DNA from 2 places in the Methylobacterium sp. V23 genome. Region 1 is predicted to be linked to the other one. Evidence: predicted binding sites of a transcription regulator. Region 1 holds the regulator's gene; the other holds the start of a gene.
What was found. Region 1 encodes PhoB, which activates phosphate uptake and scavenging genes when phosphate is short. Its sites were predicted from a motif close to TGTCATNNANCTGTCAT; they were not measured.

Region 1 (4,932 bases):
CGGCAACGCCAACCGCCTCTCGGGCTCGGTCTTCGACCCGGGCTCCACCATCGCCTCGCGCATCGCCAACGAGTTCAACGAGGCCGACGGCCTGCAGCTGAACTCCCTGATGGCGCTCGGCTGCATCCTCTTCGTCATCACCTTCTTCGTCCTGATCATCGCGCGCCTCCTCACCCGCCGCGCGAAGGTCGCCTGAGGCCAGCCTCACCGAGACGTCAGGAGCCGCATCATGGACGCCGCGAACCCCCTCGCCACCACCGCCGCCCCGGCCCGGGTCAGCCGGGTCCGTTCCGGTCGCCGGATCGCCGACCGGGCGCTGATCCTGGCGAGCACGATCGCCACGCTGGTGGGCATCGTCGTGCTCGGCTCGATCCTGTTCATGCTGGTGATCGAGGGAATCCAGGGCTTCTCGCCGACCCTCTTCACCGCCCCGACGCCGGGGCCCGGCTCCGAGGGCGGCGGCATCGCCAACGCGATCCTCGGCAGCCTGGTGATGACCCTCCTGGCCATCCTGGTCGCGACGCCCGTGGGCGTGATGGCGGGGACGTTCCTGGCCGAGTACGGCCGCAACTCGAAGGTCGCCGACGTCATCCGCTTCCTCAACGACATCCTGCTCTCGGCGCCGTCGATCCTCATCGGCCTGTTCGTCTACACGCTGATGGTGCGCCCGATGGGCTCCTACTCGGGCTGGGCCGGCGCGGTGGCGCTGGCCATCATCGCGACGCCGGTGATCGTGCGCACCACCGAGGACATGCTGCGCCTCGTGCCCTCGACCCTGCGCGAGGCCGGCGCGGCCCTGGGCGCCCCGCCGTCGATCGTCATCAAGAGCATCACCTGGCGCGGCGCCAGCGCCGGCATCGTCACGGGCATCATCCTGGCGCTGGCCCGCATCGCCGGCGAGACCGCGCCGCTGCTCTTCACCGCGCTCAACAACAACAGCTGGTTCGCCCCCAACCTGATGGGCGGCGTGCCGAACCTGCCCGTGATGATCTACCAGTTCGCCCTCTCGCCCTATGCGAACTGGCAGCAGCTCGCCTGGGCCGGCGCCCTCCTGATCACCGTCACGATCCTCGCCCTCTCGATCGTGGCCCGCTTCGTCATCAAGACCGAGCGGTCGCGCTGACCACCCGCGCGCCGCCCGTCTCCGCTCCTTCGACCGATAGGATCTTGAACCGATGAACGCCGCCCCCGGGATCACGTCCGCGCAGCTCACCGGACGCCACAAGGCCGACGAGTCCTCACCGGTCCGCATCGCGGTCAAGGACCTGAACTTCTACTACGGCAGCTTCCACGGCCTGAAGTCGGTCAACCTCAACTTCCACGACCGCCAGGTCACGGCGCTGATCGGCCCGTCGGGCTGCGGCAAGTCCACCCTGCTGCGCACCTTCAACCGGATCTACAGCCTCTATCCGGACCAGCGCGCGGAAGGGGAGATCCTCCTCGACGGCCAGAACGTGCTGGATTCCAAGGTCGACCTCAACGAGCTGCGCTCGCGCATCGGCATGGTGTTCCAGAAGCCGACCCCGTTCCCGATGTCGATCTACGACAACGTCGCCTTCGGCCTGCGCCTCTACGAGAAGCTGCCCAAGGCCGACCTCGACGTGCGCGTCGAGGAATCCCTGCGCAAGGCCGCCCTCTGGGACGAGGTGAAGGACAAGCTCAAGCAGTCCGGCATGGGCCTCTCGGGCGGCCAGCAGCAGCGCCTCTGCATCGCCCGCACGGTGGCCCAGCGCCCCGAGGTGATCCTGTTCGACGAGCCGACCTCGGCCCTCGACCCGATCTCCACCGGCCGCATCGAGGAGCTGATCGAGCAGCTGCGCTCGGAATTCACCATCGTCATCGTCACGCACAACATGCAGCAGGCGGCGCGCATCTCGCAGTTCACCGCCTTCATGTATCTCGGCGAGCTGGTGGAATTCGGCCCGACGACGCGCATCTTCATGAATCCGGAGAAGCGCCAGACGCAGGACTACATCACCGGCCGCTTCGGCTGATCCTCCGCCGGCCGGGATCGGCCCGCGCCCCACATCACCGCCAGGGCGGGCACCGGACAGGCGGGCCCGATCGAGGAGCGAGACCCATGCCCGACCACATCGTCAAATCCTACGATACGGACCTTGAGGACCTGCGCCGCTCGATCTCCGAGATGGGCGGCATCGCCGAGAAGATGATGACCGAGGCCGGCGAGGCCCTGGTGCGCCGCGACGCGCCCCTGGCCCAGGCGGTGATCGCCGCCGACACCCGCCTCGACACCCTGCAGCGCGAGATCGAGGAGCGGGCGATCCTGCTCATCGCCCGGCGCCAGCCCCTGGCCATCGACCTGCGCGAGACCGTGACGGCGATCCGGGTCTCGAACGATCTCGAGCGCATCGGCGACCTCGCCAAGAACGTCGCCAAGCGCGTCGTGGCGATCGCCGACCAGATCCAGCCGCAGAAGATCGTCATCGGCGTCCAGCACATGAGCGACCTGGTGCAGGAGCAGCTCAAGGACGTCCTCGACGCCTATGCCAGCCGCGACATCAAGGCGGCCCTCGGCGTCTGGGAGCGCGACGACGCCATCGACGCCCTCTACAATTCCCTGTTCCGCGAGCTCCTGACCTACATGATGGAGGATCCGCGCAACATCTCGTTCTGCACGCACCTCCTGTTCGTGGCCAAGAACATCGAGCGCATCGGCGACCACACCACCAACATCGCCGAGACGATCCACTACCTCGTCACCGGCGAGAACCTGCTGGCCGAGCGCGAGCGCCCGAAGAACGACGCCTCCAACTACGCCACCGTGGACATGCCCGGCGCGGCCTGACCCCGTGCCGGTCTGATCGAAAGCGCACGATGAGTACGCGTATCCTGATCGTCGAGGACGAGGAGGCCCTGACCCTTCTCCTCCGCTACAACCTCGAGGCCGAGGGGTTCATCGTCGACTCGGCCGCCCGCGGCGACGAGGCGGACCTGCGCCTGCAGGAGCAGGTGCCCGACCTCGTCCTGCTCGACTGGATGCTGCCCGCCCTGTCGGGGATCGAGCTCTGCCGCCGCATCCGCGCCCGACGCGAGACCGAGCGGCTGCCGGTGATCATGCTCACGGCGCGCGGCGAGGAGGGCGACCGCATCCGCGGCCTGGGAACCGGCGCCGACGACTACATCGTCAAGCCGTTCTCGGTGCCCGAGCTCCTCGCCCGGGTCCGCGCCCTGCTGCGCCGGGCCAAGCCCGCCCACGTCGCCAACCTGCTGGTGGCCGGCGACATCGAGCTCGACCGGGTCAGCCATCGCATCCGCCGGGAGGGCCGCGAGATCCATCTCGGGCCGACCGAGTTCAAGCTCCTCGAGTTCCTGATGCAGAGCCCCGGCCGGGTGTTCTCCCGCGAGCAGCTCCTCGACGGCGTCTGGGGCCACGACGTCTACATCGACGAGCGCACCGTCGACGTCCATGTCGGGCGCCTGCGCAAGGCCCTGAACCGCCCGCGGCAGAGCGACCCGATCCGCACCGTGCGCGGCTCGGGCTATTCCTTCGACGAGATGTTCGAGACCGAAGCCGAGTAGCCGGGCCGAGTCGCTGGGCTGAGCCGAGTCGCCGGGCCGAGCGGCCGGCCCCGCCGCTCAGGCGAACAGCATCGTGTCGGTGGGCAGGTGGACGGTGAAGGCCTTGCCCTCGTCGACCCAGCCCGGACCGGCGACGCCGTGATTGATGCCGTTGGCCTCCTCGGCGCTGCCGGCGAAGTGATGCTGGCCGGTCTGGGTGTTGTAGAAGCGCTCCAGGGTCAGGCCGCCGGGGGCGCTGGCATCGGCGTAGGCCTCGAAGGCCACGCCCTCGTACTTGTAGCTCGGCGCGGTCTTCAGGACCTGGTCCCGCTCGGACACGCTCGTCGTGAAGAAGTGGGCGTTGGAGACCGTGTCGAAGAACCGGAACACGTCCACCGTGTCGGCGCCCTTGGCCGGGGCTGCCCAGGCGGTGCCCTCGTAGTTGAACCACGGCAGCGTCTGCTGGATCTGCGCCTTCTCGGCGGTGCTCGTGGTGTAGAAGTGATCCCCCGTATGGGTGTCGTAGAACCGATACACCGCCGTGACCGCCGGGGCGGTGGAGGCGGCGACCGGGCTCGACGGTGCGGCCGCGGCCATCACCGGGGCGCTCGGCGCGCCGTACAGGGCCTGGATTCCGGCGAGGTCGCCGGCCGCCAGGGTCTTGATGCTGGTGTTGAGGACGGCGTTCATCACCTCGGGCTTGGTGTTGTAGTGATCGAGGCCGAGCGCGTGGCCGATCTCGTGCAGCGCCACCAGGGAGAGATCGACGTTCTGGGTGCTGACCACCCGCCCGCCGGAGACGGCGTGCCAGCCCTCGCCGCTGTCGAAGGTGATCTCCACCGACTGCATGCGCTGGCCGCTATAGGTATAATGGGCATAGCCCAGGGTGTCGCCGAGCCCGTCGATTCCCCCGAGGGTGACGTCGATCTGGGCGCTGGCCGTCGTGGCCACCTGCTGGAACGCGATGTTGGCGGCCGCCGCCCAGGTGGCGAAGGCGGCCTGGAGAAGGCTCACGAAGCTGGTGGGAATCGTGCCGTCGACGGCCCAGGTGACGGTGCCGCCGCTCGTGCCCGCCGCGCCCGTGCCCCAGCGCGGACCTTCCAGCGCATAATCCCCCATTGCCTGCCCTCCCGTCTCTTCGGGCCAGGGTCGGCGGCAGAGGTTGCGAAATCCTTACCGCACCCGCCGCCGCGTGACCGGGCGGCGCGTCCTCAGACGATGCTGCGCACCACGCCGCCATCGACCCGGAGGGCCGCGCCGCTGGTGGCGCTGGCGGCCGGGCTGCAGAGGTAGGCGACCATGCTGGCCACCTCCTCGACGGTGGCGAGACGACCGATCAGCGAGGTCGGGCGGTGCTCGGCCACGAAGGCCCTTCCGGCGGCGTCGAGGTCGACCTCGCCCCCGGCTCCGCCG
Region 2 (4,932 bases), on a different contig from region 1:
AGGCGCAACGGTGAAAGGGGCGCCTCAGCGAGGCGCCCCTTTTTCGTGTCCGGTTGGGCGCGAGGCCGGTCAGGCCTCGGTCACGGCCTTGACGGCGCAGTGACCGGTGGCGCCGCGGATGGCGAGGCCAGCGCCGACCACCAGGGCCGCGAGGCTGAGCCACTTGTTCGGGCGCGGCTGCGCGGCCGCCGCGGCGATGCCGAGGCCGAGCACCACCGAGACGGCGCGCTCCGTGGTGGTGAGGTTCGGGGTGCCGCTGAAGATATCTTGGATCATCGCGTTGGCCATGCGGGCGTCTCCTGTGCTGCGTCGCGGGGCGAACGCGGCGGGGGAACGGGCGTTCCACCGCGCGGGTGTGGCGCGGCACCGGGCCGCCGACCGCGCCGGCCGCCCCGCCGGGATCCGGCGCGCGATCCCTGTGTATATCGGAAGTTGTGATCGGGGCGGGATCTTGTTCCTGCGTGCAGAGGGCGTGAAACCGGCTGGGCCGTCACAGAATACGGCTCGGGGGGACGACATGAGCACCATGAGCACCAGGATCACGGGCACGCGGACACTCACCGCCGCGATGCTGATCGCGGTGAGCGTCGGGGCTTGCGGCAGCATCACGCGCGGCACGACGGAGAAGATGGCCTTTCTCACGGAGCCCTCCGGCGCGACGATGACGAGCACCAAGGGCTATGCCTGCCCGGCGACCCCGTGCTCCCTCGAGGTGGATCGCTCGGACGCGTTCGACGTGACCTTCGCCAAGCCCGGCTTTCAGCCCGCGCTCATCCCGGTCCGCACCCAGGTGGTGGGTGCGGGCGCTGCCGGGATGGCGGGCAACGTGCTCGCCGGCGGGGTGATCGGCATCGGCGTCGATGCCTATACGGGGGCGGCCCTGGACCATACCCCGAACCCGGTCAGTGCCGTGCTGGTGCCGGAGGCCCGGCCGGGGGCCCCGCACGCCCGCCGTCGCCGCGCCCCCGACGCCTAGGCGGTGGTCGCGCGACCGTCCGAGGCGAGAAGACAGGCAAGCAGAGCCGGGCCGGCGTCAGGTTCTCGACGCGTCCGCGACCCGCGCGATCCCGATGGCCGCGACGGCGGGAAACCGTTGCCGCGCCCCTAGTGGGCATTGGGCAGGCGCACCGTCACGCCGGCCTTCGCCGCCGGGGCTTCCGGGCCGGGCGGCGCCCCGCCCCAGCGGGTGGCCTCGATGCGCACCGTGCCCCATCCGGTGGCGACCGTGATCGACAGCGGCAGCAGCAGCGTCCCGTCGAGGATCGGGGCGAAGCGCACCTGCATGTCGTCGTTGGCGGCCATGCGGCGGACGTTGCTCCCGCCGGAGCGGTGGCCTGAGATCGGCACCCAGCGCACCCGGCAGTCGAGGGCGGGGCCGCGATAGGCGCCCTCCGTCACCGTCGCGAGGCGGCCCCGCGACAGCACGAGGTCGGCCCGGCTCGCCCCGTCGAAGACCGGGATGCGCCGGTCGCACAGGGCGACGTCCAGGGGGGCGGCCCCGAGGGGAATCGTCAGCATGGTCAGGGGGTCGACCACGCCGACCTTGTCCTCCGGCGCCACCGGGACCCGGTCCTCGCGCGGGGTCGGGGGCGGCGCGACGCTGGCGCTGCGCACGCGCCCGCCGGCAAGGTCGAGGGCCACAGCGATCGGCTTGCCGCCGTAGCGGCTGTCGATCCGGAAGGTGGCGGTCACCGCGCCGGCCCGGGTCGCCGATCCGGCGACGGTGGCCTTGCCGGCCCCGTCGAAGAAGACGCCGGCGAGGCCGCGCAGGCCCGCCTCGAGCTCCAGGGCGTAGCGCTCGCCCGACCGCTCGACCGCGAGGCTCGCCTCGCCCGCCGGCAGGTTCAGGAAGCTCAGGCCGTAGGCCGCCGTGAAGCGGGCCGCGGGTGCCTCCCCCGCGGCCTGCGCGCCGGCCCCCAGCACGGCGGTCGCCAGGGACAGGGCGATCAGGGCCCGGATCTGTCTGTGCCTGCGAGCGGACACGGCCATCGCCTCATCGCGCCCCGAACGGCGCTCAAGCTGTCATATCGGCGTCGGAAGCCCGTAGTATGCGCGCTTCGGCACCTCGCGCGCAGGCTCAACCCCGCGCGACTCACCCATCCCCTCGCGTGCCGCCAGAACACGCGCCCTTGCCGGACACGCTCCCCTTGCCGGACAAGACTGCCTTGCCGGACACGCCCCCCTTGCCGGACACGCCCCCCTTGCCGGACACGACTGCGTTGGATCGACCCGCCCGATACGCCCTCTACTTCACGCCCGCCCCCGGCTCGGCCCTGGCCGCCTTCGGTGACGCGATCCTGGGTTCCGGCCCGGCGCCCGGCCCGGAGGCGCTCCGGGCGATCCTGGCCGCCCACACCGCCGAGCCGCGCACCTACGGGTTCCACGCCACCCTGAAGGCGCCGATGCGCCTCGCCCCCGGCGCCACCGAGGCCGATCTCCTGGCGGCGGCCGAGGCCCTAGCGGCGCACCGGAGCCCCCTGCCCGTCGGCCCCCTGCGGGTCACCGCCCTCGGGGCCTTCGCCGCCCTGGTGCCGGAAGCGCCCCCGGCCGCCCTCGGCCTCCTGGCCGCCGAGTGCGTCGCGGCCCTCGATCCCCTGCGCGCGCCCCTCACCGAGGCCGAGCGGGCCCGCCGCCGCCCCGAGCGTCTCGATCCCCGCGGCCGGGCGCTGCTGGAGCGCTGGGGCTACCCGCACGTCTTCGAGGCCTTCCGCTTCCACATGACGCTCACCGGCCCCCTCGGGCCGGAGGACGGGGCGACCGCCCTGCCCCTCCTGGCCGCGGCGGCCGCGGGCCTGCCCGACCTGGCGGTCGATGCGGTGAGCGTGGTGGTCCAGGACGGCGCGGCGCCGTTCCGCCTGCTGCGCCGCCTCCCCTTCTCCGCCTGACATCCCTTCTCCGCCCGACATTCCTTGCCCGCCCGACAGGATCCCGCGATGGCCTCCGATCGCCTCGGCCTCGAACCGGCCGTCCACCCGACCGCCCAGACCTCGGGGGGCCGCCTCGGCCGCTACACCGAGGTCGGTGCGCGCACCCGCCTCCGCGAGACCAGCCTCGACGATTACTCGTACATCGTCGAGGACGGGCAGGCGGACGACACCACCATCGGCAAGTTCTGCTCCATCGCCTCCCACGTGCGGATCAACCCCGGCAACCACCCGATGGAGCGGGCCTCGCAATCCCACATCACCTACCGGGCCAGCGCCTACTGGCCGGGGGAAGCGGACGAGGCGGCCTTCTTCGCCCGGCGCCGGGCCCTGCCGGTCAGCATCGGCCACGACGTCTGGATCGGGCACGGCGCCGTCATCCTGCCCGGGCGCCGCATCGGCACCGGGGCGGTGGTGGGCGCGGGCACCATCCTGACCCGCGACGTGGCGCCCTACACGATCGTGGTCGGCAATCCGGGCCGGGTGGTGCGCCGCCGGTTCCCGGAGGCGATCGCCGAGCGCCTGCAGGCGCTGGCCTGGTGGGACTGGGACCATGCGCGCCTGCGCCGGGCCCTGCCGGATTTCCGTGCCCTGTCGATCGACGCGTTCCTGGAGCGCTACGAAGCAGAGGCATAAGAGTTCCGGCTATCGGTTAGCCGAACAACTGTCATGATGCTGTCGTGCCCCGCGGGTTTACCGGCGCTCATCGTGAAGCGCCGGGTACCCGCATGCTGATCCTCGAAGATCTGACGCGCCGTTACGGCGACCGCCGTGCCGTGGAGCGCGTCTCCCTCGCCATCCCCCGCGGCCGCTTCGTGGGCGTGATCGGGCGCTCGGGCGCCGGCAAGTCGACCCTGCTGCGGATGATCAACCGCCTGGCCGAGCCGACGGGTGGCCGCATCCTGTTCGACGGCCTCGACGTCACGGCCCTGCGCGGCCGCGAGCTGCGGCGCTGGCGGACGCGCTGCGCCATGATCTTCCAGCAGTTCCACCTCGTCGGCCGCCTCGACGTGCTGAGCAACGTGCTGATGGGCCGGCTCTCCGAGGTGCCCCGGCACCGCGCGCTGCTCAAGCTCTGGTCCGAGCGCGAGCGCGCCCTGGCCCTGGCCGCCCTCGACGGGTTCGGCATGGGCGACTTCGCCGGGCACCGGGCCGACCAGCTCTCCGGCGGCCAGCAGCAGCGCGTCGCCATCGCGCGGGCGATGATGCAGGCCCCCGACCTGATCCTCGCCGACGAGCCCGTGGCCTCCCTCGATCCGCGCAACACCCGCATTGTCATGGACGCCCTGGCCGAGGCCAACCGGCGCCACGGCATCACGGTCCTGTGCAACCTGCATTCCCTGGATCTGGCCCGCCGCTACTGCGACCGCCTCGTCGGCCTCGCCGACGGCCGCCTCGTGTTCGACGGCGCCCCCGCCGACCTCACCGAGGCGGTGGCCCGCCAGCTCTACGGGCTGGAGGCCGGTGAGGTCCTCGATGCCCCCGAGCCGGTGCGGCCCCCGACCTATCCCGCCGCCCTGGTTGCCTGATCCGCCGGCTCGATCCTCCGCCCTGATCCTTCGCCCCGATCCTTCGCCCTGATCTTTCGGCCCGATCCTGCGGCCCGATTTCCCACCCCCACCGGGAGTTTCCCATGCTGACCCGTCGATCCCTCGCCGGCGCCGTCGCGCTCGCCCTCCTCGCCCTCCCGGCCGCGGCCCAGGACTGGAAGGCCGCCTATCCGGCCCTGACCCTGGCGGTGATCCCGGCCGAGAACGCATCGGGCACCACCGATCGCTACGCGCCGATGACCGCCTACCTGTCGAAGGCCCTCGGCGTTCCGGTGACGCTGCGCATCGCCAACGACTACGCCGCCGTGATCGAGAGCCAGCGGGCCGGCAACGCCCAGCTCGCCTTCTACGGCCCCGCCTCCTTCGCCCGCGCGGTGATGACCGGGGTCAAGGTCGAGCCCATCGTCAACCAGCGCCACGACACCGGCGCCTCGGGCTACTACTCGGTGATCTACGTG

Region 2: the regulator PhoB is predicted to act here: its motif matches at 2,021-2,037, upstream of CRT23_RS22390 (DUF1045 domain-containing protein).

Annotation. Positions count from the first base shown of each region.
Region 1 is NZ_PDHT01000019.1:60,168-65,099, forward strand. Features, by position in the region: gene pstC (phosphate ABC transporter permease subunit PstC) at 1-196, shown strand, start outside; gene pstA (phosphate ABC transporter permease PstA) at 230-1,123, shown strand; gene pstB (phosphate ABC transporter ATP-binding protein PstB) at 1,176-1,994, shown strand; gene phoU (phosphate signaling complex protein PhoU) at 2,081-2,806, shown strand; gene phoB (phosphate regulon transcriptional regulator PhoB) at 2,836-3,540, shown strand; gene CRT23_RS17910 (matrixin family metalloprotease) at 3,598-4,638, opposite strand; gene CRT23_RS17915 (SDR family oxidoreductase) at 4,731-4,932, opposite strand, start outside.
Region 2 is NZ_PDHT01000032.1:8,623-13,554, forward strand. Features, by position in the region: gene CRT23_RS22375 (DUF2892 domain-containing protein) at 70-288, opposite strand; gene CRT23_RS22380 (translation initiation factor 2) at 527-976, shown strand; gene CRT23_RS22385 (DUF3108 domain-containing protein) at 1,105-1,989, opposite strand; gene CRT23_RS22390 (DUF1045 domain-containing protein) at 2,220-2,885, shown strand; gene CRT23_RS22395 (DapH/DapD/GlmU-related protein) at 2,934-3,560, shown strand; gene phnC (phosphonate ABC transporter ATP-binding protein) at 3,653-4,453, shown strand; gene phnD (phosphonate ABC transporter substrate-binding protein) at 4,558-4,932, shown strand, end outside.